4 regions of the Aliiglaciecola aliphaticivorans genome follow, and region 1 is predicted to be linked to each of the others. Evidence: predicted binding sites of a transcription regulator. Region 1 holds the regulator's gene; each other region holds the start of a gene.
What was found. The regulator FNR, encoded in region 1, switches genes on or off when oxygen is low (the NO sensors DNR and NnrR bind a similar motif). The targets are predictions, from matches to a motif close to TTGATCTAGATCAA.
Positions count from the first base shown of each region.

Region 2: a site for FNR is predicted at 4,679-4,692, ahead of ACYVIL_RS12430 (OmpW/AlkL family protein). Genes of this name have one in related genera too.
Region 3: a site for FNR is predicted at 5,444-5,457, ahead of ACYVIL_RS03915 (cytochrome ubiquinol oxidase subunit I). Genes of this name have one in related genera too.
Region 4: a site for FNR is predicted at 3,070-3,083, ahead of gltA (citrate synthase). Genes of this name have one in related genera too.

Region 1 covers NZ_BAAGTF010000009.1:23,109-30,666, forward strand. The annotation lists gene ACYVIL_RS05275 (glucosaminidase domain-containing protein) at 1-685, shown strand, start outside; gene ACYVIL_RS05280 (DUF2987 domain-containing protein) at 682-1,311, shown strand; gene ACYVIL_RS05285 (patatin-like phospholipase family protein) at 1,328-2,392, opposite strand; gene ttcA (tRNA 2-thiocytidine(32) synthetase TtcA) at 2,408-3,313, opposite strand; gene uspE (universal stress protein UspE) at 3,431-4,363, opposite strand; gene fnr (fumarate/nitrate reduction transcriptional regulator Fnr) at 4,477-5,214, opposite strand; gene ACYVIL_RS05305 (sulfite exporter TauE/SafE family protein) at 5,240-5,905, opposite strand; gene ccoS (cbb3-type cytochrome oxidase assembly protein CcoS) at 5,902-6,087, opposite strand; gene ACYVIL_RS05315 (heavy metal translocating P-type ATPase) at 6,100-7,558, opposite strand, start outside.
Region 2 covers NZ_BAAGTF010000021.1:15,189-22,746, reverse strand. The annotation lists gene upp (uracil phosphoribosyltransferase) at 1-452, opposite strand, end outside; gene ACYVIL_RS12455 (acyl carrier protein phosphodiesterase) at 463-1,047, opposite strand; gene aroQ (type II 3-dehydroquinate dehydratase) at 1,258-1,692, shown strand; gene accB (acetyl-CoA carboxylase biotin carboxyl carrier protein) at 1,720-2,163, shown strand; gene accC (acetyl-CoA carboxylase biotin carboxylase subunit) at 2,178-3,518, shown strand; gene ACYVIL_RS12435 (MipA/OmpV family protein) at 3,728-4,594, shown strand; gene ACYVIL_RS12430 (OmpW/AlkL family protein) at 4,762-5,412, shown strand; gene ACYVIL_RS12425 (response regulator) at 5,616-6,281, shown strand; gene ACYVIL_RS12420 (sensor histidine kinase) at 6,286-7,558, shown strand, end outside.
Region 3 covers NZ_BAAGTF010000006.1:71,952-79,509, reverse strand. The annotation lists gene ACYVIL_RS03935 (ATP-binding cassette domain-containing protein) at 1-925, opposite strand, end outside; gene ACYVIL_RS03930 (ABC transporter ATP-binding protein/permease) at 915-2,519, opposite strand; gene cydX (cytochrome bd-I oxidase subunit CydX) at 2,519-2,629, opposite strand; gene cydB (cytochrome d ubiquinol oxidase subunit II) at 2,649-3,785, opposite strand; gene ACYVIL_RS03915 (cytochrome ubiquinol oxidase subunit I) at 3,782-5,374, opposite strand; gene ACYVIL_RS03910 (Tll0287-like domain-containing protein) at 5,614-6,249, opposite strand; gene ACYVIL_RS03905 (NAD(P)/FAD-dependent oxidoreductase) at 6,258-7,529, opposite strand.
Region 4 covers NZ_BAAGTF010000010.1:139,310-146,867, reverse strand. The annotation lists gene ACYVIL_RS05990 (phosphohexomutase domain-containing protein) at 1-908, shown strand, start outside; gene ACYVIL_RS05985 (DUF3429 domain-containing protein) at 998-1,423, opposite strand; gene gltA (citrate synthase) at 1,600-2,880, opposite strand; gene sdhC (succinate dehydrogenase, cytochrome b556 subunit) at 3,282-3,656, shown strand; gene sdhD (succinate dehydrogenase, hydrophobic membrane anchor protein) at 3,650-4,000, shown strand; gene sdhA (succinate dehydrogenase flavoprotein subunit) at 3,997-5,766, shown strand; gene ACYVIL_RS05960 (succinate dehydrogenase iron-sulfur subunit) at 5,781-6,491, shown strand; gene sucA (2-oxoglutarate dehydrogenase E1 component) at 6,668-7,558, shown strand, end outside.

The DNA.
Region 1 (7,558 bases):
TGAACAAAATATTGCACCTTATACTGAGCAAGAAATGCCTAACTTTGCTGAGATCACGCCCGTATTGTTGCGGAAAAAAGCATTTTTTGACTATTTACTTCCTGCAATTCGTCACCATAATAAAGTCATTCTTGAAAAGCGGTCGTTTCTTAAAGAATTAAAAGATGTAATAGGAAAGCAACCTTTAAGTGATTTACAACAAACTAGGCTAGATTCCCTGATTGCAGAGTATCGAGTTAATCCTGAAGATGACCAAGAAGTCATTGTGAGTCGTTTATTGGGTAAAATTGATGTTATCCCCGCTGAATTGGTTCTGATGCAAGCTGCTAATGAGTCGGCTTGGGGCACTTCTAGATTTGCCCGCAAAGGTTTCAATTTCTTTGGACTTTGGTGTTTTCGAAAAGGCTGTGGTTTTGTGCCTAAACGCCGTAATCAAGATGCCGCCCACGAAGTCGCTAAATTTAACAGCTTAGAGCATGCAGTTCGCACTTATTTTAGAAACATTAATCGTCACCAGGCCTATGCTCAGTTAAGGGAGATTCGGGCAAATTTACGTAATAATGATCAACAAATAACCGCTGAGAAGTTAGCTAAAGGCTTAAAAAATTACTCTGAACGAGGTGATGAGTATATTCATGAGCTAATACAAATGATACGTTTTAATAGGAAGTTTTTACCCACATGAAATTTTTGAGTTTTACATTTTTGTTGTTGAGTTTAAGTTGCTCTGCTTTAGCTGATTCCCTGTCTGTTGAATACGCAAGTTTTTATAGCCACCTTAGAAAAATTGATAATGAAGAAACTCCTGCTTTGCAGTTTGCCTTTGGGTTCAAGAATGTTAGGAACGGTGATTTGTGCCAAATTCAGTCGGCGAATATTGTGACCCAGAAAGTAACCCTTCCCGTTACTATTACACCAGAATATCGTTTTTTACTGCCAACTGAAAAAGCGTTAAAGCAAGCAAAAGCCATAGTTGAATTAGAACTGCTAGAAAATAGTAATCAGTGTGATATGTCGGTGCAACTTGAAACTAAGCCAAGTTATCTCAAAGCCCAATATAGCCATCAAGAATTACAAGATTTATATCAGCAATATGTGACATTTTTTGACGATATGGGCAGTTTTCTTTCGTTCTTAATGCCCTCGGTTAGTGGATTGCAGTTTTATTTCGATAGTGTTGATAAAGACTCGGTTCCCGAAGCCCTTTACGTGGACGAGCATCACGCAGTCGTGAGTAAAGATTGGCTAGAGCATGGCATGCAAGTTCATTTTTCTGATGCCCCATACAGAATTACAGCAATAACCAAGTAAATGAAATTGTGAGGGGCTAATCGAGACGCAATTGATACTTAATTTGTGCTGCAACACGATTCACACTTTGACGCCCCTCTTCAATTAACTCAGCAGCGCGGTGGAACTCCATGATGCCAAAATCTCTAAGTTGAGGCTCAATCAGAATGTCAGGAGGATCGCCAGCTAAGCGTGAACGTGTCACTCTAGCTTGAAGAATGTCTAAGGAGTTTGACATTACCCCCAGCATACTCGGTGTATTGTCTGTTAATTTCATCTTACTAGTCGTATGCGGTGTGGCTGTTTTATCTAGGTTATCCAAGGTTGATTCTGTGGATTCTGCTGGTGCCTCATTTTCTGATTTTATGCTTGATTCCAACGCCAAATCGTCTATATCTTCGATCTCTTCTAAAGATTCGAGCTCCTCGTCATCAATATCTTTTTTAAATCTACCGCTGAAAATGCGTTGCATAAATGAGTGACTTTTATTGAAAAAATCGTTGGTTCGCTTCTGGTTGTTTTCATGTTCCATCTGATACTGCGCCTGTATTTCAGGTCGAAAGTCAGCACTCAAATTTACCGCAAAAACAAAATCTGCACCGAGCTGGCGACACAAATTTACCGGCACAGGGTTCACCACCGCACCGTCTACTAACCATCGCCCTTTATACGCAATAGGCGGAAATAGTGCTGGTATCGCACAAGAAGCTCTGACAGCTTCGCCTATGGGCCCTTGGGTAAATGAAACCTCTTTACCGCTATAAAGGTCGGTTGCCACTACACCTAGTGGTTTGGATAATTGCTCAAATTCTCGTTCACAGAAGTTTTCCTCTAGCGCTTTAAACACTTTTATTCCGCTGGCAAGCCCGCCTTTGCGAAAACCAACTCCCATAAGCCCTAATACTTGCCATTCTGATAAAGAGCTGGCCCAGTCTGCTAGGGGCTCTAACTTATTACTCGCATAAGCCGCACCCACGTATGCGCCTATTGAACAACCTGCTACCACATCTACCTCGATGCCAAGTTCTTCTAAAGCTTGAATAATGCCGATATGCGCCCAGCCCCTAGCGGCACCGCTTCCTAATGCTAATCCAATTTTCATTTATTGAAATGATCCTTAACTTATATTAATAATATTGACTGTTTCATCTGTATTTATAGATGAAGGGGAGAAGTCATCTTGATCAAATCCAATGTCACCGTTAGCGAACGGCGTTTGTTGTGTCTCTAGGGTTTTAAAGTCGAAGAGTTCTTTATCGGCAAGGTGAGATGGAACCACATTTTGCATTGCCTTGAACATACTTTCTATTCTACCAGGAAAACGCTGGTTCCAATCATTCAGCATATTTTTTATCACTTTGCGTTGCAGGTTTTCTTGTGAACCACACAAATTACAGGGAATAATAGGAAATTCGACGAGATCTGAATACTGGCTGATTTCTTTTTCTGAGCAATAGGCTAACGGCCGTATTACCATTTGTTTACCATCATCGCTGACTAATTTTGGCGGCATGGATTTTAAGCGTCCACCATAGAACATGTTTAAAAATAACGTTTCCAACATGTCATCTCTGTGGTGCCCCAAGGCAATTTTGGTTGCGCCTAAACGGGTCGCTGTTTTATACAATATTCCTCTTCTTAACCTAGAACAAAGAGAACAAGTGGTTTTTCCTTCAGGAATTTTATCTTTGACAATGGAGTAGGTATCTTCGGTTACTATTTCAAAGGGGACCTGCAAATTGTCTAAGTAATTAGGCAGTATCTCAGCTGGAAAGCCAGGTTGTTTCTGATCTAAATTTACCGCGATAATCTCAAAGTTAATGGGGGCAATTTTTTTAAGAAACATTAATATATCGAGCATGGTGTAACTGTCTTTTCCACCAGACAAGCAGACCATTACTTTATCGCCATCTTCAATCATATTGAAATCGGCAATCGCTTTACCTACATTGCGTCTTAAGCGTTTTTGGAGTTTATTGAAACTGTATTTTTTACTCTCAGACAGAGACTCGAGCTTACTCATCTTATTCCTAGAAAACATTGCTATCAGCCCAGATTATACCTGTCCTCCTAACGGACATAAATACTCTAATTTCAAATGTTTTTAATCAACACTGAGTCTGATAGCGTTTTTGTCTTGCTAGTGCTTAAGTGGACACTCAAATCCTTCGGGTTTAATTGCTAATACATCGCAATTGAGTGAGTCAATGGTGTGCTCAGCGGTATTACCGATAAGTGCTGCGGTTATACCTGTGCGACCTACGGTGCCAATAACAACGAGTTCAGCGTCAATGGTTTTCGCCACTGAAGGTATCACATCTTCTGGAAGCCCTTCGCTTAAATGCTGGTTTTCTTGGGGGATATTGAATTTTTCTGCATGTTCAAGCATCGCTTTTGCATGAAATTGTTTCACTGATTCAGTATAACCAACAGGGTCGAACTCTGGAATTTCGATGGCGATGTTTACAGGCGTTCCGGGATAAGAATTGACTAAGTTAATCTTACCTTCTAATAAATCCGCCATTATCGCAGCTTTTTTGGTGATGAGGTTATTTAAACTGCGGTGTTCTTCATCTTCGCTTCCCACATCAACAGCCGCTAAAATATTACCATTGACAGGCCAGTCATGCTCTTTGACAAGTAAAACTGGAACCGGAGATTTACGGAGAATATGCCAATCAGTTGGGGTGAATATGACTGACTTTAAGGTGTCGTGCTCATGAGTTCCTTTGACGATTAAATCATAACTGTGATCAATCACCTCGAATAAAATACTTTCATAAGGACGATTATGCCAAACGACTTTGATATCTACTGAAGTCGATGAATTGGTCGCTAAGGGTTCGACAATATTAGCAAGCCATTCGGTCTTGTCATCTACCACAGCCTGCCGCATTGTTTCGCGTTCATCTACCGTCAGCATAGTCGTCATTTCATATGAAAAATCGTATATAGATAGAAATGCGGTGATGCTCGCGCCGGTCTTTTGAGCCAACAAAAGGGCGCGCTTAAAAGCTTTCTGATCTTCTTTGGATGGATCGACAACAGCTAAAATTTTGTTAAAAACAGACATAAGTTAACTCCCTTCATAGATTTACACTCACAACTTAAGTGTATGGGTACTTTAGCTATTTTGCCAACTAACAGAGTAATTGTTTTGACCTATATCAACGTAACTGGAAAGACTTATCCGCACGCTTTGTTTTGCACAACATGCTCACCTAGTTTTTCTCTGAGGCCAGGTAAATTCAATATCTGAATAAACTTACCATCTACTTTTATGATATTTTCTTTTTGAAAGCGCGTTAATAAACGACTTACTGTTTCAACCGTGAGTCCGAGGTGATTACCTATTTCATTGCGCGTCATGGTTAAATTAAATTCTGTTTCTGAAAAACCACGGGAGTGAAAGCGATCAGACAAATTAACTAAAAAGTGTGCAAGACGCTCTTCCGCTGTGCGTTTATTTAACAGCATCATTAAACTATGATCTTGATTTATTTCGGTGCTCATGATTTTAAGCATTTCTTTGCGTAAAGAAGGTAGCTGCTCACTCATGGTATCAAGTTTATCGTAGGGTAATTCACAGACCATCGAGGTTTCCATGGCCTGATTATAACTTTGGTATTTTTCTGAAAAAAGTCCGTCAAATCCAACTATATCACCGGGGAAATGGAATCCAGTGATTTGTTGTTCACCATCTGGCGAGGTAATGTAGGACTTAAACGAACCTGTTCTTACGGCAAACAAAGAGGTGAATTTCTGCCCTGGTATAGTGAGTTGATCATTTTTATGTAAAGGACGTTTGCGTTCAATTATTTCGTCCAAACTTTCCATTTCTGTTTGATTTAACGCTACGGGAATACACAGATGGTTAAAACTGCAATTTTGGCAGCGAATACTAAACTTGTTCGAATCAGACATTAGTTAGTTCCATGTAATTCATCAGTTACCAATTATGAATCCCTTGATAACATAAAATCAAGCCAAATAAACATAATAAAACTGCTACGCTGCGTTTCACCATAGCATGAGTTAACCAATGTCTTATTTGAGTTGCGCTCGCACCCATTGCTAACATGATAGGTAGGGTGCCTAAACCGAAGCACAACATAGTTAGTGCACCTTGTACGACACCGCCAGTTGAAACACTCCAGGTTAATGTTGAATAAACGAGTCCACAGGGCAGCCAACCCCAAATCAACCCATAAGGGACAGCATACATTGGATGTTTAAATGGGATAAATCGTTTTGATAACGGGCTGATTTTACGCCAAAAAATTGCGCCAACGCGTTCTACCTTAGTCAGTAATTTCGACCATTGACCAACATACAAACCCAGTAATACCATAAATACGCCGCCAAAAAGAGTCAACGCTTGTGGATTGATAAAAGACTTAGTGGTGACAATTTGGCCTAATAGGCCTGCGATGGCTCCTGCAAGACTATAAGATAAAATACGCCCCGTATTATAGGCGATTAAGAAAGGCCATTGAGATTGGTTTTTTGGTAAGGCAAAAGTAAATGAGGTAACAATTCCACCGCACATTCCTGCACAATGTACACTCCCTGCAAGGCCGATTAAAATGGCAGAAAACCAGCTGATTTCGTTCATTTCTTTTCAGTTTTAGAGACTTTACTTTGTGCGTTCTTATCGACGTCGTCATCAAATAAAATGTTATAACCTTGACGCTCAAGGTCTTCAAATTGATTTGACTTTACCGCCCAAAAAAAGATCCCAATGGCTAACAAAACTAATAAAATAGCAATGGGTATCAGCACATAAATAATACTCAATTTAGTTTCCTATTAACGTAACAAGCGAATGGAGTTTGCTACCACAATGATTGAACTTAAAGACATACCAATTACCGCCATCCAAGGGCTTAAATACCCAGCCACTGCCAGGGGCAGAATAAGTGTATTATAACCGATAGCCCAAAGCATATTTTGCTTAATCTTATGGCGCACTTTAATTGCCATACTAACAGCAAATTTCACATTGCTTAATTTAGTATTCAATAAAATGATATCAGCTGAACGTTTTGCCATATCACTGGCGTCTCCAACAGCAATAGACACATCTGCTGCAGCTAATACTGGCGCGTCATTGATACCATCACCGATCATCAATACTTTATGCCCTTTGGCCTGCAAACTTTGGATATAGGTGAGCTTTTGTTGAGGCGTTTGTCTAAAATATACAGTGGATATGCCTAATGACTCGGCAACGGATAATGCATTTTCTTGTGCGTCACCGCTTAACATAACCAGTTGCTTGCTGTTTAAATCATGCACTAGTTGCTTCGCGTCTTTTTTGACTACATCTTTGATTTTAAAAGCAGCCAGTAACTGTTCACCGAGTTGTAAATATACTTTGGTGTCATCCGCATCCAAGGGCAAATCTGAAGCGCTATCTAAAATGCTTAGGTTGCCTATCTTGACGTTCTGAGACTGATAGATACCCTGCAATCCTTTACCAGCAATAGAAACGACTTGGCTGACTTCTAAAGGCGTCTCAGACTGGAAGGCTCGAGATATAGGATGTCTAGAAAATTGTTCGATTCCTGCGGCTAAATTGAGAACAAAACTTTCTTCACTTTGGTTAAACAATTCAACTTCGCTGACACTAAAATGACCATTGGTGAGGGTACCTGTTTTATCAAAAATAACCGTATCAACATCAGGCATTACATCAATAATATTGGCTCTTTTCACTAACAATCCATATTGATTTAACTTTGCAATCGCACTGGTTAAAGCTGTTGGTGTGGCAAGGCTAAGAGCACAAGGGCAAGTGGCAACTAAAATCGATATGGCGACCCAAAACGCACGCTCTGGTTGATAGGCTAACCAGCCTAAATAGCTGATAAGGGTGATACCTAAGACTATAATAATAAAATACTTTGAGGCTACATCTGCATACACGGCTGCTTTGGGCTTGTCTGCCAGGGCTAACTCCTGAAGACGTAGAATTTTATTCACCAGAGATAATTTAAGTTCATTTTCGACGATTATTTCAAAGGCACCTGATAGATTTATGGTACCGCCATAAACATGATCACCTGCGCTCTTTTTGATTTTTTCTGACTCACCAGTGAGCATGGATTCATCAACGCTACCCTCACCCGATGTGATCACGCCATCAACAGGAAAGGTTTCTCCAGGGCGAACTAAAATTTGTTGCCCTTTTTTAAGATGTTTCGCTAATACTGAGCTCTGTTTATTCTCACTATCTATTCGGATCGCGGTCAAAGGAATGTATTTA
Region 2 (7,558 bases), on a different contig from region 1:
TGCTTCTGCTTCAATAGGTCTATGGTAGCGATTAAAGTGCCTCCAGTTGCCAACATGGGGTCAACAATTAACGCAGTACGCAAATCAACATCCTTAACCACTTTGTCAAAATACGCGACAGGCTCCAGTGTTTCTTCGTTGCGATATAATCCTACGACGCTTATTTTGGCATTGGGAATTAATTGCAAAACACCATCTAACATTCCTAATCCAGCCCGCAGAATTGGTACAACAGTGATCTTTTTGCCTTTAATTTTGGCCACTTCGATGGATTCGCCAGTCCAACCTGGAATACTTGCTTGCTCGGTTTGCAGATCCCGAGTCGCTTCATAGGTCAAAAGGTTGCCAACTTCACTCGCGAGTTCTCGAAAATCTTTACTACTAATACCCTTCGCTCGCATCAAGCCAATTTTGTGTAAAATTAATGGGTGTTTAATTTCGTGGACTGCCATAATTCATCCTTTAATCTAGTTCTACTGTTTGCACATAATGTATGAGTTCAGGATAGAACGCCAAAAAATCTTGTTCTATCTGAGCATGGTATAAATTCATGAATTGATACCCTTCCTGAGCGAATTCAATTCGCCTATTTAATCGTTTCTCAATTTGTTGATAAGCGCCTAAACAACTTTTTCGTTCATTATAATTTTGTAACCACTGATGCTTTAACAAACCCGCACGCACAGAAGCAAAATGTTGACTATGCTTAGACGGCTCTTCTTTCAATTGTTGGTAAAATGCAGACAAGACCACTTGCTGGGGTTGGACTGTAAAACTTGGCCAGTGCAGTGAAAGTAAGTGATCAAAGTAAATATCAATCATAACCCCTGACATACGGCGTAAATTAGCAGAAAACTGCTTTCGAAGTGATTTAACAACAGGGTGATTATCGGTATATGAATCAATTTTCCTGTGTAAGCGAATGCCGTGCTGTAAAGAAGTGGGTAGATGATCTAAATTGCTTCCTTTTACAAAATCTCCTAAAAAGTTACCCAACAGGCTCGTTTGTGAAACATGCGCTAGGTGGATATGGGCTAAATAATTCAAAAACCTTACCTTTTGAGCTATAACTTAGAAAAGATGCAGTAAACTTCGCTGATAAGACCAGTATTTTGCTGCTAATTGGGCACTATTCTCTATAATTACTCTAGACAACTTTTAATTGACCAATTTTCGTTCGATTCTTATTTGACTTTGAACAAATTTACGTTAAGAGTATCACTACAATGAAATTTAAAAGAAGATAGCGACAAATTCGTGAAATTTTTATTATTAAACGGTCCAAACCTCAATATGTTGGGAAAGCGTGAACCCGGCATATATGGGTCGAAGACGTTACAAGATATTGTAGATGAATTAACAATACTAGCAAATCAGGAAAGCATTGAGCTAGTGCATTTGCAATCAAATGCTGAACATGAATTGATAGACACAATTCACAATGCCATGGGGAATGTCGATTTTATTATTATAAATCCTGGAGCATTTACCCATACAAGCGTTGCGATTAGAGACGCGCTATTGAGTGTGAGTATACCCTTTATAGAAGTGCATTTATCAAATGTGCACGCGCGCGAAGAATTTAGAAAACACTCCTACTTATCAGATGTTGCCCAAGGGGTAATTTGTGGATTGGGAGATTACGGTTATAAAGCTGCATTAATTGCTGCCAAAGGCCATTGCCAAAATTAATTTAATGAGTAACTAAAGAGAGCTTAAATGGATATTCGTAAAATAAAGAAATTGATAGAACTAGTAGAAGAGTCAGGTATTTCTGAACTTGAAATTACCGAAGGTGAAGAGTCAGTACGTATTCATCGGGCGAGTGCTTCTTCACAAGCGCCTATACAGTATGCTCCAGCACCTGCTCCAGTAGCCGCTGCTCCAGCCGCAGCTCCTGCCACTCCTGCAGCAAGTCCTGAAATATCAGGTCATGTTGTGAAATCGCCTATGGTCGGTACCTTTTATCGCTCAGCTTCACCTACTTCACCTGCATTTGTTGAAGTGGGTCAAAAAGTGAATGTTGGTGACACATTATGTATTGTTGAAGCAATGAAAATGATGAACCAAATAGAAGCCGATAAAACAGGTGTTATAAAACAAATATTGGTAGAAAACCAAGAACCTGTTGAATTTGATCAACCCATGTTCGTAATCGAATAAGCGAGCGAATTGCCATGCTTGATAAAGTCTTAATTGCGAACCGGGGTGAAATAGCACTTCGTATTCTGCGTGCATGTAAGGAGATGGGGATCAAAACCGTCGCTGTACATTCCACTGCAGATAAGGATCTGAAACACGTTTTGCTTGCAGATGAATCTATCTGTATAGGTAAAGCTTCAGCCACAGAAAGCTATTTAAATATCCCCCGAATCATTGCCGCCGCTGAAGTATCTAATTCAGTTGCTATCCACCCAGGATACGGTTTTTTAGCTGAAAATGCAGAGTTTGCAGAAGCAGTTGAAAAAAGTGGTTTTATTTTCATTGGTCCAAAAGCAGAAACCATTACTTTGATGGGCGACAAGGTCTCGGCCATTAAGTCCATGAAAGAAGCAGGAGTGCCTTGTGTACCTGGTTCTGATGGTCCTCTTAATGACGATCCAGAACGCAACAAAAGTATCGCCAAACGCATTGGTTACCCAATTATCGTTAAAGCCGCTGGTGGCGGTGGTGGTAGAGGAATGCGCGTGGTGCGTGAAGAGTCAGAGCTAATTGAAGCTATTTCAATGACTCAGGCCGAAGCAGGAGCAGCCTTTGGTAATGCGACTGTGTACATGGAAAAATTCTTAGAAAATCCACGTCACGTTGAAATTCAAGTACTCTCCGACGGTCAAGGTAACGCGGTTCATTTAGGTGAACGTGATTGCTCAATGCAACGACGCCATCAAAAAGTCGTTGAAGAAGCACCAGCACCAGGAATTAATTCAGAAACCCGTGAACGAATCGGTGAGCGCTGCCGTAGAGCCTGTATTGAAATCGGCTATCGTGGTGCGGGAACCTTTGAATTCCTTTATGAAAACGGTGATTTTTATTTCATTGAAATGAATACCCGTATTCAGGTTGAGCACCCAGTAACAGAAATGATTACCGGCGTGGACTTGATCAAAGAGCAACTTCGTATTGCCGCTGGTCAACCTTTATCCATCGAACAAAAAGATGTGCAAATTCGCGGTCATGCTATTGAATGTCGAATTAATGCAGAAGATCCTGAGACCTTTATGCCTAGCCCTGGCAAAATTGATATGTTCCATTCACCAGGTGGTTTTGGTATTCGCTGGGAATCTCACATCTATGCAGGTTACAGTGTCCCACCTCATTACGACTCTATGATTGGCAAGTTGATTGCCTATGGAGAAAATCGTGATGTGGCTATAGCCAGAATGCGTCATGCCCTAGATGAACTTGTTGTGGATGGAATTAAAACTAACATCTCTTTACAACAAAGCATTATGGCAGATGAAAACTTCTTTAACGGTGGCACAAATATCCACTATCTAGAGAAAAAGCTGAAACTCTGATTGTAGTTTATGCTTCTCAGGGTCTACCTAGTGAAAATTAGGTAGGCTCTGATTATTATTTACCGGCTCTATCACCTCATTCGTTGTAGCCATACTCCACTCCCTCACGAATTAGTCTTATACTTTTTCATTTTTATAATATTAAGCTTGAGCTAGTTACATCTGCTGTAGTAAATTTTCATTACTATTCCCATTCAAACGGTATTTTTGTGTCTCTCAAACTGAGTCTATTATGGCTAATTGCAATCCTTATTAACTTCCCTTGTTTTGCGCAAATTGATACATCGATGGATGAAGATTATATTAAAAAACCACGCTGGGAAGCCGGTATTATAGGCGCAGGCTTCAGCACGCCGGAATACCCTGGAGCAGCTGACAATCATAACAATGGTTTTGTATTACCTTTTTTCATCTACCGTGGTGACATTATCAGAGTAGGAGAAAACAGTGTTATTCGTGCAGTGGCAGTAGAAAAAAGCTGGTTGGAAATAGACTTGTCTTTAGATGCCGCATTTAGCGCAGACTCTAGCGATGATTCAGTACGAGCAGGCATGCCAGATCTCGATTTTGTGTTTGAAGTAGGGCCACAAATTCGTGTTAAACTGTTCGAAAGCGGTAAAAAAGCAACCGGTATCCAACAAATTCAATTTAAACTACAAAGCCGTGGAGTATTCTCCACTGACTTTTCATCTATTACCCACCGTGGATATGTACTAAACCCAGAATTAACCTACCAATATATTGGTGCATTGCAATCAGAAGATCGCTTTCGAATCAGCATATCGCCCATTTGGGGAACAGAAAAATTACACGATTATTTTTATCAAGTCGATGCTCAATTCGCCACGGCACAACGACCTGAATATGATGCAAAACCGGGCTATCTAGGAGTCTCACTATCTGGCGGTTACATGTTCAATGTAACCCCAACAGTTCGCATGTTTATGAGTGCATCTTATCGTTTACAAAATAACGCCGCCAATATCCATAGCCCCCTGCTCGTAGATAACAACAATTATGCGTTTGGCGCAGGAATCGTTTGGCAGATTAGAAAAAGCACTGAATACCAAAACTAAACGTCATACATTTGCTCGCCAATATCGATTTTTAGAAGCCTATTATAAAACTTTGATTTACATCAATGTTTTGAATCTTTTTGGTTGAGCCAGATCAATATCATAAAAATTCAATTCGGTAAGCTTTCTCCATCAAATTTAAACACATTATTTCGATGGAGAAACACATGAAAAAACTCGCAGTTTATCTAGCAGTCGCAGTCGCACTTGGTGCAACGAATGCACAAGCCTACACAACCGGTGATATGATCATACGTGCTGGTGTAACAACCGTTGCCCCAGACGAATCTAGCAGCAATGTTTTTATCGGCGGAGCGGATGTTGGAGTAGGTGTAAACGTTGATAATAACTCTCAATTAGGCTTAAATTTTGCGTACTTCCTATCTCCTAATTGGGCAATTGAAGTATTAGCAGCAACCCCTTTTGAGCACGATATTGGTTTAAATACCGTTGGTGCTTTAGGTTCCACTAAACACTTACCCCCTACTGTTTCAGCTAATTATCACTTTTTAGACGGTGATAGTGCCTTTCAACCTTATGTAGGTTTGGGCATCAACTACACTATTTTCTTCAGTGAAGATTTCACTGCTGCCAATCAAGAAGCAGGCTTTAGTGACCTAGAATTAGACGACTCTGTTGGTTTGTCTGCGCAAATTGGTTTTGACTATATGTTGGATGACAATTGGTTTGTTAACGCTTCTGCTCGCTATATCGATATCAGTACTGAAGCGACATTTACCAATGATGGTACTGCAGGCACAGTAGATGTGGATATTGACCCCTTTGTTTATTCACTCACCGTAGGTTATAAATTCTAAACCTGTTCAATACGCATGAAAGGGGCACGCTAGTGCCCCTTTTTATTGGAGCTTGAAAACATCGATATTAAAAATTCGGTGTTAAGGCTAATTTAAGGTAAAGCTTCTATCCTTATAGGGACAATCAATATGCAAATTTCGATGGAATTACTTTATTATCGATTTGCTACCCCGTTGCAGTTTATGAATAAGAACCAACTATTATGCGTATATTATTAGTAGAGGACGACCTTGCTTTATCTGAAGCCCTAAGCAAATCATTGCGCAAGCAAAGTTATGCCGTAAACTGTGTATTTAATGGCAAAGACGCCATAGCCGCGCTAGAGATAGATGATTGTAATTTATTGATTTTAGACCTTGGCTTGCCTGATATGGACGGATTAACCTTACTCGATAAAATCCGCAAACAAAAAAATACGATACCAACATTGATTCTAACTGCGCGGGACTCCACCTCGGATAAAATCCAAGGTTTGGACAAAGGCGCTGATGACTATTTGCCTAAGCCTTTTGAGATGTCTGAGTTATTGGCACGTTTGCGCGTAATGGAAAGACGGTTAGGCACCTCTCAACAATCTTTAGTAAGCTGCGGTCCGGTTAGCCTTGATATTACCCACCACTTACTGCTTATTAATAATCAGCAAGTAGAAACCTCTCGTCGCGAATTTACCTTGCTTAAGTCATTGATGGAAAACCTAGGGCGTATTCAATCCAAACAACAACTGGAATCCAAGCTTTATGAATGGGGTGATGAGGTGGCGAGCAATACAATTGAAGTGCATATCCATAACTTACGTAAAAAATTACCAAAGGAGTTTATTAAAACCGTTCGTGGTGTAGGCTACAGTATTAATCAACGATCCTACTGACTAAATGGATTCAATTCGCAAATATCTGACCCTACTTCTTATCAGTGCTATTGCGCTGATTAGCTTTATGGCTGCTTTGCAAGGATATCGCTCAGGTATGCAAATGTCGTCAGAGTTGTTCGATGCTGAATTAAAAACCCTTGCCCAAAGTATTACTAACTTACCCAATCAAATAAGCCATGCCATTGGCGCTTCCAATGAAGACTTGGCCATTCAAAGTTGGTCAGACAATGAACTAGTTTTACGCACCAGTAACGTCCCTTTGACTGCTATAGCTCCCTTTGAAGTGGGTTATTCTGACCAGAATTTTAATGCTCAACGATGGCGGGTATATGCCAGTTTCAATCAGCAAACTTCTTTATGGGTTTTTGTCGCTCAACCATTAAAAACCAGATTTGAGCTAACTGAGGAAATGATGATTTCGGCGATGACCCCATTTTTTCTAGCCATCCCGGTGTTAGCCCTTGCAATATTCCTTCTCGTTACCTACGGTTTGGCACCGCTACGAGAACTCACGACTCAGTTATCAAAACGTCGAGAAAATGATTTTTCCAACATTGCGCTGTCGCGAACACCTGCAGAATTACTGCCCACGGTGAGTACCCTAAATAGCTTACTGAGCCGCTTAAATTCAGCATTTGAGCGAGAAAAACAATTCGCCAGCCATGCCGCCCATGAACTAAGAACACCACTTAGCGTAATGAAAATAAATTTACATAATTTACAACAGAGTCAGAGCGCTGAACACGAGGAAGTTGAGCAATTACAACAAGATACAGATAGAATGATTCACGTAGTTAACCAAATTTTACTACTCAGTCGCACCAACCCTGAAATCATCTCTGCTAACTTTGATATTTGTGACCCCTTCAAAATTGCTCAAAAAGTGATATCCGATATCTATGTGAATATTGATAAGAAAAACCAAAATATTGAACTTAATGGTGAATCCTGTGAATTTAGAGGCAATGAGTTTGCTGTATATACTTTGCTACAAAACCTGATTAGTAATGCCAATAAATACACGCCAGAAAATAGTGATATACGCATAAACATAAGCCTCAAGGATAAATGTCTAAGCATTCTTGTTGAAGATTCAGGAACGGGAATTCCCGAACACGAACAAATAAAGTCTACAGCGCGCTTTTATCGCGGTCAGAATCATCAAAAAAGTAAAATTGAAGGGAGTGGGCTAGGACTATCCATAGTCGAGCAAATAGTCGCTATGCACAATGGCAAACTCAAACTAGGTAAATCAGACTTAGGTGGTTTAAGTG
Region 3 (7,558 bases), on a different contig from region 1:
CAAAATGAGAGACTGTCAGGATCTGTACTTCAGTGTCATGGCGATAAATAGATACAGCGTCCTGTTGCAAAGTCGTCAAACTTTTATTGGCGATATGGTAAGTGGCTAACTTATTTTGTGACTCAATGGAGCGGCCCAGCCAATCATTTACGCTCAGCAGTGCCATGGGAATAATCACAAACAAACTGTTCCCAAGGTGTGCTCCGGCATGATTGACTAAAATAAAACACAAGGTTGAAATACTGGTGATAGAGGTGAATAGGGCCGCTAATCGAGTATTCGATTGCATACGATTCTGTAAGCTACGAATTTGGGTTAATTTAGGAGGCTGCAATTGATTCTGCATGTGCCAAATAGGTGCACTTTCGATATGTTGAATTAAGCTCAACTGAGCCGCTTTTTGGTATTTAGCCAGTTTTGCTGCGTAGGATAAGGTGCTCAACACCAATGCAACGTAAATAGCACTAAAGACCAATAGAAACACGATTAATGGCCAGGTCAATAAAGGGGTAAACACGACAGCACAACACATGAGGATACTGATGGACAAAAACACGCCTGCATTTTGGCCCACCCAAGCAATCCAGATTGAAGCGACTTCTTCACTTTGATAGGCGAGGGCGTTCAATGAAACGTCTCTTTTAATGACATGCTTGTCAGCTAAAGATTGGAATATAGATAGACGAATGTCGGCCAAGGAGTTGAGTAAGTGATGGTGGCCAAACAGCATATTGAAATAACCAGAAGCTATACGCAAAATAGCGAGGCCTCGAATGACCACTGCGGGCAACATGTAGTTAAAACCCATTCCAGCAATGGCTGATGCGGCAATAAACCAGGAGGACACCAACAAAATGGTGAACCCCACCAGAACATGCACAATGGCGAGTATTAGGCTAATCCCTAACAGTTTTTTATGTTTCATTAGGGAACCTTAAATTGCCATCATCAAGTTGCCATTGTTGTGTAAACCAGTGTGAAGGTATGGACTTATGTGATGCCCAAATGACAGTCTTTTGTTGCAATCGCTGATGCAACAAAATGCTCAGTGCTTTATGCTGTTCTTGAGTCAGGTGGGCTGTGGGCTCATCAAGAAATACCACATCAGCGTTAATTAATAATATACGAGCTAAGGCTAAACGCTGAGCTTCACCTCCCGATAAAGGTGGATAGTCACCTAATGGTGTATCGAGTTGTTGTCTCAGTTTAAATGCCCAGTCATTTAGCTCAACGTCGACCAACACCTCCCAAAGCAAATGATCGGGGATAGTTTTCCCTAATGTGAGGTTATACCTTAGGGTATTATCCAATACGACGGTATCTTGGGTGAGCAAGTAGCAAGTGGCAGGGAACTGATGTGAAGCTTCTCTAAAGCCCATTAAAGCCTCTAGCAATACCGTTTTACCGGCGCCGGATTTGCCTTCTAGAAATACCCAATCTCCGGGACTAATTGAGATTTTTTTGGCACAAATATTGGGATTTTTGACCTGAAAGTTAAGCCAATCTATGCCATTAAATTTTTGTTGTCTTATTGGTGAACTAACCTCTTGAAATATTTCTGCAAAACGTTCAGCACTCGCTTCTGCTTTAGATTTTTGATGATAGTATTTTCCTAAGGTTTTTAGTTCTGCAAATAATAAAGGTGCCACCAGTAACATGAAAAGACCTGTTTGCAAATCCATTGCCGGACCAAATTCGAATTCGCCTATTAAGCTAAAACCAATGAAGACTGCCACTAATGCAATTGATAAGGTGGAAAAGAAATCCAGGACAGTAGACGAAAGAAACGCCACAGAAACGACTTTCATGGTTTTAGCGTTGACAATATTACTGGCCTGACTCAATCGCATTTGTTGCTCTTGATGTCGGTTAGTGGTGGTTATCAAAGGCAAGGCTTTTAATCTATCTGAAAACATCGCCCCTAATCGTTCTAAAGCGATAAAGTGTTTACGATGAAGTGCCGCCGCTCCCTTGCCTACAATAATCATAAACAAAGGAACCACAGGCATACAAAGCAGTAGCGATACTGCCACTACGTAGTTAATGGGAGCAATGAGCAGCAATATCACCAGCGGCGTAGTTGCCGCTAGCCATTTTTGAACACAGTATTGACTGACGTAATTACCCACATCAGTTATGTGATCGAACATCAATTGCTGCCAATAAGCCGGTGAATAGCGGCGAATTAAAGCCGTTTGTTGTTGCTGCCAAATGTGTTGAATATTGTCCTCAAGCTGGCTTTCAACTTGAGTTTTGCAGATAGCCGACAAGCTATCTGCAAAATACACACTGGCCAACCAAATACTTGACGCAATACCAAGGTATAACACCTCTCGCCCTTCGATCGTTTGTTGCTCGACAACAATCGACATCATCATTGCAGCAAAAAACCAAAAGGTGACAATTTGCGCACCGAACTGTATTAGGCGCAGCAAAAACACCTTGCTTTGGGGCACGCGAAATTCCTTGCTTTGCCCCCTTAGCCATAGTGTTGCCTGAGGTGTTATTTCAGTCGCCATTATGATTCGTCCGAGCGATCCATATCTTCTGTTGACTCAAGCCACATGGCGTTAATAATGCCAAATGAACATGCTAATAAAACGCCTAAGATCCATGTGAAATACCACATAATTTTTCTCCTGTAACTGTTAATAAATTGCGTGAGACTTGTTCAAGTCAGCTTGTTTTACTCGTCCCCGCATGACCCAGAAACCGTAAGCTGTGTAACACAGCACAATAGGTACAAATACACAGGCCACGATAAACATGGTTTGCAGCGTTAAATATGATGAGGTTGCATCCCAAACTGTTAAACTCGCGTCAGGCATGACACTGCTTGGCAATAGAAAGGGAAACATGGAAAAACCAGCGGTTAAAATGATACCGGCAATACTTAAACCACTCGCCGTGAAGGCTTTGCCACTTTTACCTTTGCTAGAAAACAAAGCAGAAGCTAGTGCCGCAACAATACCCAAAACAGGTGCCGCGACCATCCAAGGGTAGGCGCTGTAGTTATGCAACCATCCACCACTGACCACAGATACGCTTTTAAGTAATGGGTTGCTTGTTGCTGCTACATCAATAGTTGAAGTAATTTGGTAACCGTCAACACCGATGGCTAAATACACGCCGGCTAGGGAAAATAGCGCGGCTGTTGCTGACGCTAATATCACTGACACAGAACGTGCCCGTTGATATAAGTCACCGTCAGATTTAAGCTGCAGCCAAGTGGCCCCATGGTTTAGCAACATAGCAACCGAAACTAGGCCAGTGAGCAATGCAAATGGCGTGAGTAATCCAAAGAACGATCCGGTATAAGTCGATTTCAATGTTTCATCTAACTCAAACGGAATGCCTAGCAGCAAGTTACCGAAAGCCACACCAAAGATTAAGGCTGGAATGAAACCGCCTGCAAATAGCGCCCAATCCCACATCATTCGCCACTTTTTATTGGTCAGCTTACTGCGATAATCAAAGCCCAGCGGACGCATCCAAAGTGCAATTAAGGTCAGCGCTAATGCTAAGTAAAGACCAGAAAAAGCGGTGGCATATATCATTGGCCATGCTGCAAAAATGGCACCACCGGCAGTAATAAACCACACCTGGTTACCATCCCAATGGGGACCAATGGTATTGATCATGACTCGTCGTTCTTGATCCGTTTTACCTATCAGCGTTAACAATGCGCCTACGCCTAAATCGAAACCGTCAGTTACCGCGAAGCCTATGAGTAATACACCAATTAACACCCACCAGATAACGCGCAGCGTTTCATAATCAATCATGAGTTTGCTCCTTGAGGTTGTTCATTATTTAATAACTGTGCCGCTTCTTCTAATTCACGCTCAGCGTCTGCAAAGGTCTCACTGGGGCCTTTTTTCGCGTACTTTTGCATTAAGTAGAAAGCTGCAATAAACATAATTGCATAGAAAAAAGTGTAGGCAATTATCGTAATTACTACGTCAGTCACACTCAAATTTGATACCGATGCGTGGACAGGCAGAATTTCCGCAATTGACCAAGGTTGGCGACCATATTCTGCTACAAACCAACCCGCTTCAGAGGCAATCCAAGGAAGTGGTAGGCTCCAAAGTGCAAATTTCAGCAACCAGCGAGGCTTAGTGATTTGATGCTTAGTGGAGTAGTAAAAGGCAAGAGCAAACAATATTAACATCGCAAATCCTGATGCTACCATCAGTCTGAAACTCCAAAATAACGGAGCAACTTTTGGAATACTGTAGTCTACCGCTTGCTGAATGGCCTCTTCTGATGGGTTAGTCACATTATCAGTGAATGGTTGTAACAACATGGCGAAGCCTAAATTGTCTTTGTGCTGTTCAAATTCTGCGCGTTGGTTTGACGTGGCTTCTCCGCTTCTTACTTTGTCTAGTAAGTCGTAGGCAATAATACCAGACAGAATACGCTCCCTATGGCGTTCTTTATGCTCTTTTAACCCTACCACTTCTTCGTCAAGAGAGCGGGTAGCAATGATCCCCATTGCATAAGGAATTTGAATGGCATAGTCAACGCTTTGGGTTTCATCATTAGGCAGTCCAAACAGGGTAAATGCGGCAGGGGCGGGTTGCGTCTCATATTCAGCCTCAACTGCAGCTAGTTTCACTTTTTGCACATCACCTAACTCATAACCACTTTCATCCCCTAATATAATTACCGAAATGACCGAGGCTAATCCAAAACTTGCAGCGATGGCGAACGAGCGTCGAGCAAAAGCCACATCTTTGTTTTTGAGTAGGTAATATGATGAGATGGCTAACACAAAGATAGCGCCTGTGACGTATCCGGCAGAAACGGTATGCACGAACTTAACCTGAGCAACAGGGTTGAAAATTACCTCTGCAAAACTGGTCATTTCCATACGCATGGATTCAAAGTTAAACTCGGCACCTACAGGAAATTGCATCCAGCCATTGGCTATTAAGATCCACAGAGCTGAGAAGTTAGAACCTAGGGCAACTAACCAAGTTGTCATTAGGTGTTTTACTTTGCTCATTTTGTCCCAACCAAAGAAAAACAAACCAACAAAGGTAGACTCTAAGAAGAAGGCCATAAGCCCTTCTATGGCCAAAGGTGCTCCGAAGATATCACCAACATAATGGGAATAATAAGACCAGTTCATGCCGAACTGAAATTCCATGGTTAGACCTGTGGCAACGCCAATGGCAAAGTTGATCCCAAACAACTTACCCCAAAACTTGGTCATTTGTTTGTAGATATCTTTGCCTGTCATAACATACACAGATTCCATTATGGCAAGCATAAAACTCAGCCCTAAGGTTAATGGAACAAATATGAAATGAAACATGACGGTAGAGGCAAATTGCCAACGAGATAACTCGATTAGAGTCTCGTTCATACTGTTTCTCCTAGTGATTTAAAAAGTGTTGTCGAATTTTATTATATTCCGAAGATTTCAGGCTCGGAGTTGATCTTAATCAAGGGAATTGCATTCAACGTGCCAAATTTTGAAAAAACTTTAAGTGTCTGAAAATTATGTTTTTTTATTTCTTGGTGGACTATTTTGAGAAGCGTAAATGTCACTTATGACAATAAGTGTGTCATAAGTGACAAATGGTGGTTTTGCTGGTAAGCAAATTAATTGGACGCACTGGCAGTGACACTAAACGCACCGCGAATATCGTTTAGAGAAAAGTTTATTGCTGCGTCTTGTGGGTAATGTTGATCAATTTTGTCTTGTAATTTAGGTGAAACATTTGAGCCATGGCAAGCTATACACAACTGACCTGTGGGAATCGCTTTCATCATCCTAAATTGCCCATTCACAATTTCACTGTAGACTAACTTATCGATGGGTTGGCCGTTCTTTGCTTGTTGTTCAAAGTTAAGCAATACCGGTTTTTGCCATTCATTTGGTAAATTAAGTGGATTGCGAGTTTTTAAACTGGTGCGGCTTAATTTCCAACCCTTTGTGGATAACTCTGATGCTATCTGTGGTGCCTGTTGCTGACAGACATCCACTGCATTTTCGAAACCTCCAGAAGCGATTGCATCCAGCAAAGCCGTTTTAAGTTGATTACCAAACTGCGCCATTTTTTGTTTAGCAATCTGTTGTAATTGTAACTTATCTTGCTGACTTTCAAAGGAATTAGTGGGCGGCAGCTTATTTTCGGTTTCAATTGGATTTGCACTTGCTAGCGTCACAAACAAGCTGACGCTAACCATCATCGACAATTTAACGGTAGATACAAATTTTGCTAAACTCTTTTTCATAATCATTCCTATTCTAGACGTTCTATTCCTAGTGCTTTCAACACATATTTTTCGTAAACAGGTTCACTGGTACCCGTGCGCATTTTCCGCATGAAATACTTTTCAAATGCGATTTTGGCTAAATGTACCCATTTTCCTTTTTTAAACCAGGCCACATTTCGAGGCGGAATTTGCGGCATAGCAACGAAGGCTGCGCCGGTATTTCCCATGTCGGCTAAACAAATTGCATGCATCGTGCCTTTAGTCTGTGGCGGTTGATCATCAATAATGAGTGCTTTTAAATTATGCGCGATTGCGGTCATCATGGTTTCAATCATGTAACCCGTTTTGGGTGTACCCGTAGGCACAGGAGTTGTCTCAACCGGCGGAATGGCAACACAGACACCGCCAGAGAATATATTGGGATAGGTTGGATTACGATGGTATTCATCGGTAATCACAAACCCTTTTGGATTGCATAACCCGTCTACACTGGCCACCGCATCAACACCACTAAAAGGCGGTATAAGCATGGCATGAGTGAAGGGAAGTTGGTGCTCGAATTCTACCTCACCTTTACGGTTGAATTCGGATACATGCATTATATCCTCACAGACTTCATCTACACTGGTATTGCATGTCCATTTAATATCACGGGATCTAAGTTCTGATTCCAGCATGCTTTTGGAATCCCCAACACCGCCTAAACCCATATGTCCTATGTAAGGTTCACAAGTCACAAAATGAATGGGTACTTTGTGGCGGATCTTGGCATCTCGCAGTGCTTTGTCCAAGATAAACGCATATTCGTAAGCAGGCCCAAAACAACTTGCACCTTGAAACGCACCAACCACCACTGGGCCGGGTTTTTTCAATAGCTTTTCAAAATCTTGATAACACCTTTGGGCATGCTCTAAGGTACATATTGATTGGGTATAATACTCTGGACCTGCTCCTTTAATATTACTGAAAGCGAGCTTTGGCCCTGTTGCGATAATCAGATAATCGTAGCTTATGGTGTCGTTCTCATGGGTTAAAATAGTATTGTTTTGAGCATCTATTTTATCCACTCTTGCACACACGAATTCAATGTCTTTTTTGTTCAGATATTTTTCAATCGGCATTGTAATCGCATCAGGTTCTCTCCATCCAACGGCTACCCATGGGTTAGATGGTACAAAGCGGAAATCTGGTCGCTCGTTGATAACAATAACTTGATGTTCCTTGCCCAGCATCTCCTTTGTTTCATAAGCCGCTGGCATGCCTCCGGTTCCTGCACCTAAAATCACTATTTTAGCCATATTAGTTCCTCACCTTTCGTAATATCGTT
Region 4 (7,558 bases), on a different contig from region 1:
ATGTTGAACATATATTGTCTTATGTGGATTTGACAAACTTCAAGCCATTAAAGCTAGTTGTAAATGCCGGTAATGGAGCTGCAGGTAAAGCATTAGATAGTATTGAACAAGCGTTAAAATCCCTTAAAGTACCCATTGAATTTATTAAAGTGCATCATCAACCGGATGGTGACTTTCCAAATGGTATACCTAATCCATTGTTACCAGAAAGCCGTGCAGATACAGCCAATGCTGTCATCGCCCATCAAGCTGATATGGGAATAGCCTGGGATGGGGATTTTGACCGTTGTTTCTTGTTTGATGAGACTGGCGAATTTGTTGAAGGGTATTACATTGTAGGTTTGTTAGCTAAAGCATTTTTGGATAAAAATGCTTCGAGCAAAATTATTTACGATCCTCGTGTATATTGGAATACTGAAGACATTGTAAAAACTGCTGGCGGTACGCCGATTAAAAGCAAAACTGGCCATGCCTTCATTAAAGAAAGAATGCGTAAAGAAGATGCTGTTTATGGCGGTGAAATGAGCGCCCATCATTACTTTCGAGATTTTGCGTATTGCGACTCGGGTATGATCCCCTGGTTATTAGTAGCAGAGTTAATCTGCACCAGTGCTCAGCCATTGTCTGAATTAGTGAAGCAACGAATAGCGGCTTTCCCTTCATCAGGTGAAATTAACAGTCTATTGGAGGACGCTGATGCTGCACTTAATCGAGTTATTGCTAAATATCAGCCTATGGCAGAAGTGATAGACGATACAGATGGTGTAGGATTGGAGTTTGGCAACTGGCGATTTAATCTAAGAAAATCGAATACCGAGCCTGTTATTCGTTTAAATGTTGAATCCTCAGGAGATATTGCCTTGATGGAAGAAAAAACAGCTGAGTTATTGGCGCTTATTCGCGCTTAACTTTGTTGTAGAAGTGACGATATTAAAAAAATAGCCCTACTGGGCTATTTTTTTGCTAAAAATTTGATTGAAGAACTGATTTATTTTAACTATTGAGACATTTGGTAAATTAACCAAATTATCATTAAATGGCTGCCTACGGTAATTGCAGTTAAGCGGATCCTCAAGGATTTATACCATGTGGCCAGGCTAGAGAGTTTAAATTCGTAAAAAATAACCAAGATATAACTACAAGCCAGGGTAATTAATGCAGCCTCGGGCGGAAACCAAATAACACTCAACCAACCTACAATCGAAGGCAGCATAGCCAAGTATATTAAGATTATAGAGCGCTTGTTATTAATTCCATCAAACCATAATACACCACCTAAAAAAGATAAAATAATGGCAGAATACTGAATGAAAAAGCCAACTCCTTCAAAGTAGGAAACGGTTTCCCAAAGTATAAAAAAAGGCAGAAAAATAAATGGGGTTAATCCAGCATAACCTAATATTTTGGCGTGGTATTTAAGCATTTTTATCACTTTTTGTGGTGTTATTGATTTGTTAATGTAATCAAACTTGTTTATTTACTTATATTTAACATTTGTTTGCTGCAATAAGCTAACTTATTGACCAGAATTAATTTTTTATTTAACTACAGAGAAAAAAATAGCGCCTTGAGGCGCTATTTTTGAATAGTCAATAATAGTTACTTTTTAATTGGGTTGTACTTTCTAGCATTTTCACCAGTATAAAGCTGACGAGGACGCCCAATTTTTTGTCCAGGTTGACTTAACATTTCGTGCCAATGAGATACCCAACCCACTGTTCTTGCTAGTGCAAAAATACAAGTGAACATGTTAGTAGGGATGCCAATTGCCTTAAGAATGATACCTGAATAAAAATCCACATTTGGGAAAAGCTTTTTCTCAGCGAAATACGGGTCGCTAAGGGCAATTTTTTCTAGTTCCATAGCCACATTCAGCAATGGATCATCAATGTTCATCTCTTCAAGTACTTCATGACAACTTTCGCGCATCACAGTTGCACGAGGGTCGTGGTTTTTATAAACACGGTGACCAAAGCCCATTAATCTGAACGGGTCATTTTTATCTTTAGCACGAGCTATAAACTCAGGAATGCGGTCTACACTGCCAATTTCTTGCAGCATGTTCAAACAAGCTTCATTGGCACCACCATGAGCAGGCCCCCATAAAGATGCAACGCCAGCGGCAATACACGCGTATGGATTAGCGCCTGATGAACCCGCAAGTCTGACTGTAGAAGTAGATGCATTTTGTTCGTGATCAGCATGCAATGTAAAGATACGGTCCATTGCTCTAGAGACAGCAGGGCTTATTTCATAATCTTCAGCAGGTACAGAAAACATCATGTTTAAGAAGTTTTCAGCATAACTTAGATCATTTCTTGGATAAACAAAGGGTTGACCGACATTATATTTGTAACACATGGCCACTAAAGTAGGCATTTTTGCGATTAAGCGGTAAGCACTTCTTAAGCGTTGTTCAGGATCAGAAATATCTAAATCATCGTGATAGAAGCTAGATAGCGCACCAACTGTACCACACAACATGGCCATTGGATGAGCGTCACGGCGGAAGCCTCTAAAGAAGTTTGTTAATTGATCGTGAACTAAGGTGTGACGTGTAATGGTGTTTTTAAATTCAGCATATTCTTCAGAAGTGGGCGTTTTGTCGTGTAATAACATATAGCAAACTTCTATATAATCGGCGTCTCTCGCCAACTCTTCAATTGAATACCCTCTATGAAGTAATACGCCTTTAGCTCCATCAATAAAGGTGATGGATGATTCGCAAGAACCAGTAGCCATGAAACCAGGGTCAAAAGTGAAGTAACCGCTAGAGCCTAATGCTCGAACATCTATTACGTCGTTCCCAGCAGTTCCCGAAAGTACCGGAAGTTCTACCTCTTTGTCGCCTACCTTTAAAATGGCTTTAGTTTCTGCCATAAGATGTTCTCCTTAGACTAAGTTCTTAAACTGTTAAAAATTTATACAATAATAACAGCCATGAAAAAAAGTGTGCTATTTGTACTTAGAAAGTTAGCGCAAGTCAATTTTAATACACGAATGTTTAATATTTATTCTTAAAATGTGTCCGTATTACTCATAAATACCTAAATCCATAATTAAACCGTTTTTATCAAGAACAAAAATTGTAATTAATCTCTACGGTGGATATACTTTGTGACACTAAATGAAAAAAACGCTTAGTTGTTAAAGGTTTAATACTTAATTAACAAAGTGTTAACAGTTGAGCTAGCTTAACTTTATTTTTCGTTTATGCACTATACAACATAATAACTTTAAATAAATGCGTCAAACCTCAACAATGATTACAGGCACATAAAGTGAAAAAACAAAGACCAGTCAATCTGCAACTCAATACGATAAGTTTTCCCCCTTCAGCTATAGTTTCTATTTTACATCGGGCAACCGGTGTTGCTATGTTCTTCGCCCTGATTTTTGTGATCTGGGCCTGGGCTGTATCAGTATCAAGCCTTGATGGGTTTAATACGGTGCAAGAAGTGATGGCAGGGCCTCTTGGTAAATTCGTTGCTATCGGTACCTTATCCGCATTGACCTACCATATTCTTGGCGGTATCCGTCACGTGATTATGGATATGGGTCATTGGGAAGAAATCGACTCAGGCAACTTAAGCGCACAAGCCACTATTGGTTTGTGGGTATTAGTGACGATCGTTATAGGAGTTATATTGTGGTAACCGAACAAGCGGGTTTAAAACGTAACGGAGTGCAAGATTTTGTTACTCTGCGTGCTACGGCACTTATCATTACCTTATTTTCTTTTTACATGACCTATTTTTTCATTGCCACACCCGTGGTGACATTTGAAATTTGGAGAGATTTATTTTCTAGCATATTTATGAAAGTTTTCACTTTCATTACGCTAGTTGCAATTATGTATCATGTAAGAATTGGTCTATGGCAAGTTTTAACTGATTATGTCAAAGGTCCGGGTTTACGAGCAACGTTACAATATGTACTTAACATTATTGCATTTGTGTATGTTGCAGTTGGTTTATTTGTTTTGTGGGGTGTGAAGTGAGTATTCCGGTTCATGAGTTCGATGCGGTAGTAGTAGGGGCTGGCGGCGCTGGAATGCGAGCAGCTTTACAAATTTCTCAATCAGGTAAATCCTGTGCGTTACTTTCAAAGGTATTTCCAACACGTTCACACACAGTGTCTGCTCAAGGCGGGATCACTGTTGCGTTAGGAAATGCCCATGAAGATAACTGGGAATGGCACATGTACGATACAGTTAAAGGCTCTGATTACATTGGTGATCAAGATGCAATTGAGTACATGTGTAAAACAGGTCCTGAAGCGATTATTGAAATGGAGAATATGGGTTTGCCATTTTCTCGATTCGAAGACGGTAGAATTTATCAGCGTCCTTTCGGTGGTCAATCTCAAAACTTTGGCGGTGAACAAGGCGCTCGAACAGCTGCTGCAGCCGACCGTACAGGTCATGCTTTATTACATTTGCTTTATCAGCAGAATGTGAAAAATAAAACAAAAGTATTCAGTGAATGGTACGCCCTTGATTTAGTCAAAAATCAAAATGGTGATGTAGTCGGTTGTACTGCTATTGACATTGAAAGTGGTGAGGTCGTTTACTTTAAGTCTAAAGCCGTCGTTTTGGCTACAGGTGGAGCAGGTCGTATTTATGCTTCAACTACCAATGCTCACATTAATACCGGTGATGGTGTTGGTATGGCATTGAGAGCGGGTGTACCGGTTCAAGATATGGAAATGTGGCAGTTCCACCCAACTGGTATTGCCGGTGCTGGTACGCTAGTTACTGAAGGGTGCCGCGGTGAAGGTGGTTACCTTCTTAATAAAGACGGCGAACGTTTCATGGAACGTTATGCACCAAACGCGAAAGATTTAGCGGGCCGTGACGTGGTAGCACGTTCAATGATGACTGAGATTCGTGAAGGTCGCGGTTGTGACGGTCCTTGGGGTACGCACATTAAACTTAAGCTTGATCACCTAGGTAAAGACGTCTTGGAATCAAGATTACCAGGGATTCTTGAGTTGTCTCGTACCTTTGCTCACGTTGATCCAGTAAAAGAACCTATTCCAGTTATTCCAACTTGTCACTATATGATGGGTGGTATACCCACTAACGTTGATGGCCAAGCAATTAGCATTGATAAAGATGGCAATGAAAAACCCATTGGTGGATTGTTTGCATGTGGTGAGATTGCTTGTGTATCTGTTCATGGCGCCAACCGTTTAGGTGGTAACTCGCTATTAGACTTGGTTGTTTTCGGTCGTGCTACAGGTCTGCATCTTGGTGAAGCTATTGATAAAATTGATTCTACTGAAGCATCACAAACTGATGTGGAAGAAGCTATGGTACGCTTCAATCGCTGGGAGAGCTCAGAGGTTGGTAAAGGCGAAGATCCAGTACAAATCAAGAAAGATTTACAACAATGTATGCAACTTAACTTTTCTGTTTTCCGCGAAGGGGATGCCATGGCCGAAGGTCTTGCTGAACTGAAAGAAATCAGAGAAAGGTTGAAATTTGCCCGCCTTGATGACAAGAGTAGCGATTTCAATACTCAGCGTATTGAATGTCTTGAGCTTGATAATCTAATGGAAACTGCATTTAGTACTGCGGTAGCAGCGAACTTTAGAACAGAAAGTCGCGGGGCACATAGTCGTTTCGATTATCCAGATCGTGATGATTCACAATGGTTGTGCCACTCTGTTTACTTACCAGAGTCAGAGTCTATGCGTAAGCGTGATGTAAACATGACACCTAAATTACGCGAAGCGTTTCCACCTAAAGCTAGAACTTATTAATTGGAGTAACGAAGATGAATCTTACTTTCTCAATATATCGTTACAACCCGGATGTTGATAACGCTCCACGCATGCAAGAATATTCGCTTGAAGTGGAAGAAGGGCAAGATATGATGGTGCTTGATGCACTTATCGCCCTTAAAGAACAAGACCCTACGTTGTCATTTAGACGTTCATGCCGTGAAGGTGTGTGCGGATCAGATGGCGTAAATATGAATGGTAAAAACGGCTTAGCATGTATTACCCCGCTTTCCGCATTAGGAAAAGGAAAAATTGTAGTACGTCCTTTACCTGGTTTGCCTGTGGTACGTGATTTAGTCGTTGATATGAGTCAGTTCTATACTCAATACGAAAAAATTAAACCGTTTTTAATTAATGATGATAAACATCCGCCAGCTCGCGAACATCTTCAACTTCCTGAAGAGCGTGCTAAGCTAGATGGTTTGTATGAGTGTATTCTGTGTGCATGTTGTTCTACATCATGTCCTTCATTTTGGTGGAATCCAGATAAGTTTATTGGTCCCGCCGGATTGTTACACGCTTATCGATTCCTAATTGATAGTCGTGATACCGCCACTGATGAACGACTCAGTGATTTGGATGACGCATTTAGCGTGTTCCGTTGTCACGGAATCATGAACTGTGTGAGTGTTTGCCCGAAAGGACTTAATCCAACTAAAGCCATCGGCCATATCAAGTCGATGCTGCTACAACGGGCTGTTTAGTTTAGTCATTTAACACCAGTGGTGTTAATCGTGACAGCAAGTCTAAATAGCCATCCTTCGTAGGATGGCTTTTTTGCTTAAAAAATCGAACCTTATTGGTTTATTTACTTTAATTTTTTGGATATTTACGCATACTAGATATCCGGTTGTTAGCCTTACTTTTTAAAGGGACAATAATGCAACAAAGCGTGATGAAAGCATGGTGGGATTCTTCACACATGGCTGGCGGCAACGCTGCTTATATAGAAGAACTCTACGAAACATTTTTGGACGATCCAAACAGTGTTTCAGAGCAGTGGCGAAGTATATTTGAAAGTTTGCCTAAAGTGGATGGCGTTGAATTAGATACCAACCATTCTTTAATAAGAGAGCAATTCAAAGCCTTAGCTGCTTTAGGTCCTGCGGCCAGAGCAACTAGCAGTGCACCTGCTAAAGCTTCAAGTAGTGATGAAAAGCAAGTTAAAGTATTGCAGTTGATCAATGCCTACCGATTTAGAGGGCATCAACATGCCAATCTAGATCCTTTGGACTTATGGAAGCAGCCTAGGGTTCGAGACCTAGAGTTATCCCACCATAATTTGACTGAAAAAGATTTCGATACCCATTTTAATGTAGGTTCTTACGCCATTGGTCAAGAAACCATGACGTTGAAAGATCTATTCACTTCCTTGAATAGAACTTATTGTGGCTCTATCGGTTCTGAATATATGCATATCACTGATACTGAACAGAAACGTTGGTTACAGCAGCGCTTAGAATCGGTACAGGCAAAACCTGAAATTAGTCGTGATGAAAAAATCAATATTCTAAAGGGCCTAGTTGCTGCCGATGGTATGGAGAAATACTTAGGGGCTAAATTTCCAGGTGCAAAACGCTTTTCATTAGAAGGTGGTGATGCATTAGTGCCTATGCTTAAAGGCTTAATTAACCACGCTGGTGCTAATGGTGCTAAAGAAGTGGTTATTGGTATGGCTCACCGTGGACGACTTAATGTTCTAGTAAATGTCTTAGGTAAGAACCCTTCGGTTTTATTTGATGAGTTCTCTGGTAAACATGATCAATCCCTA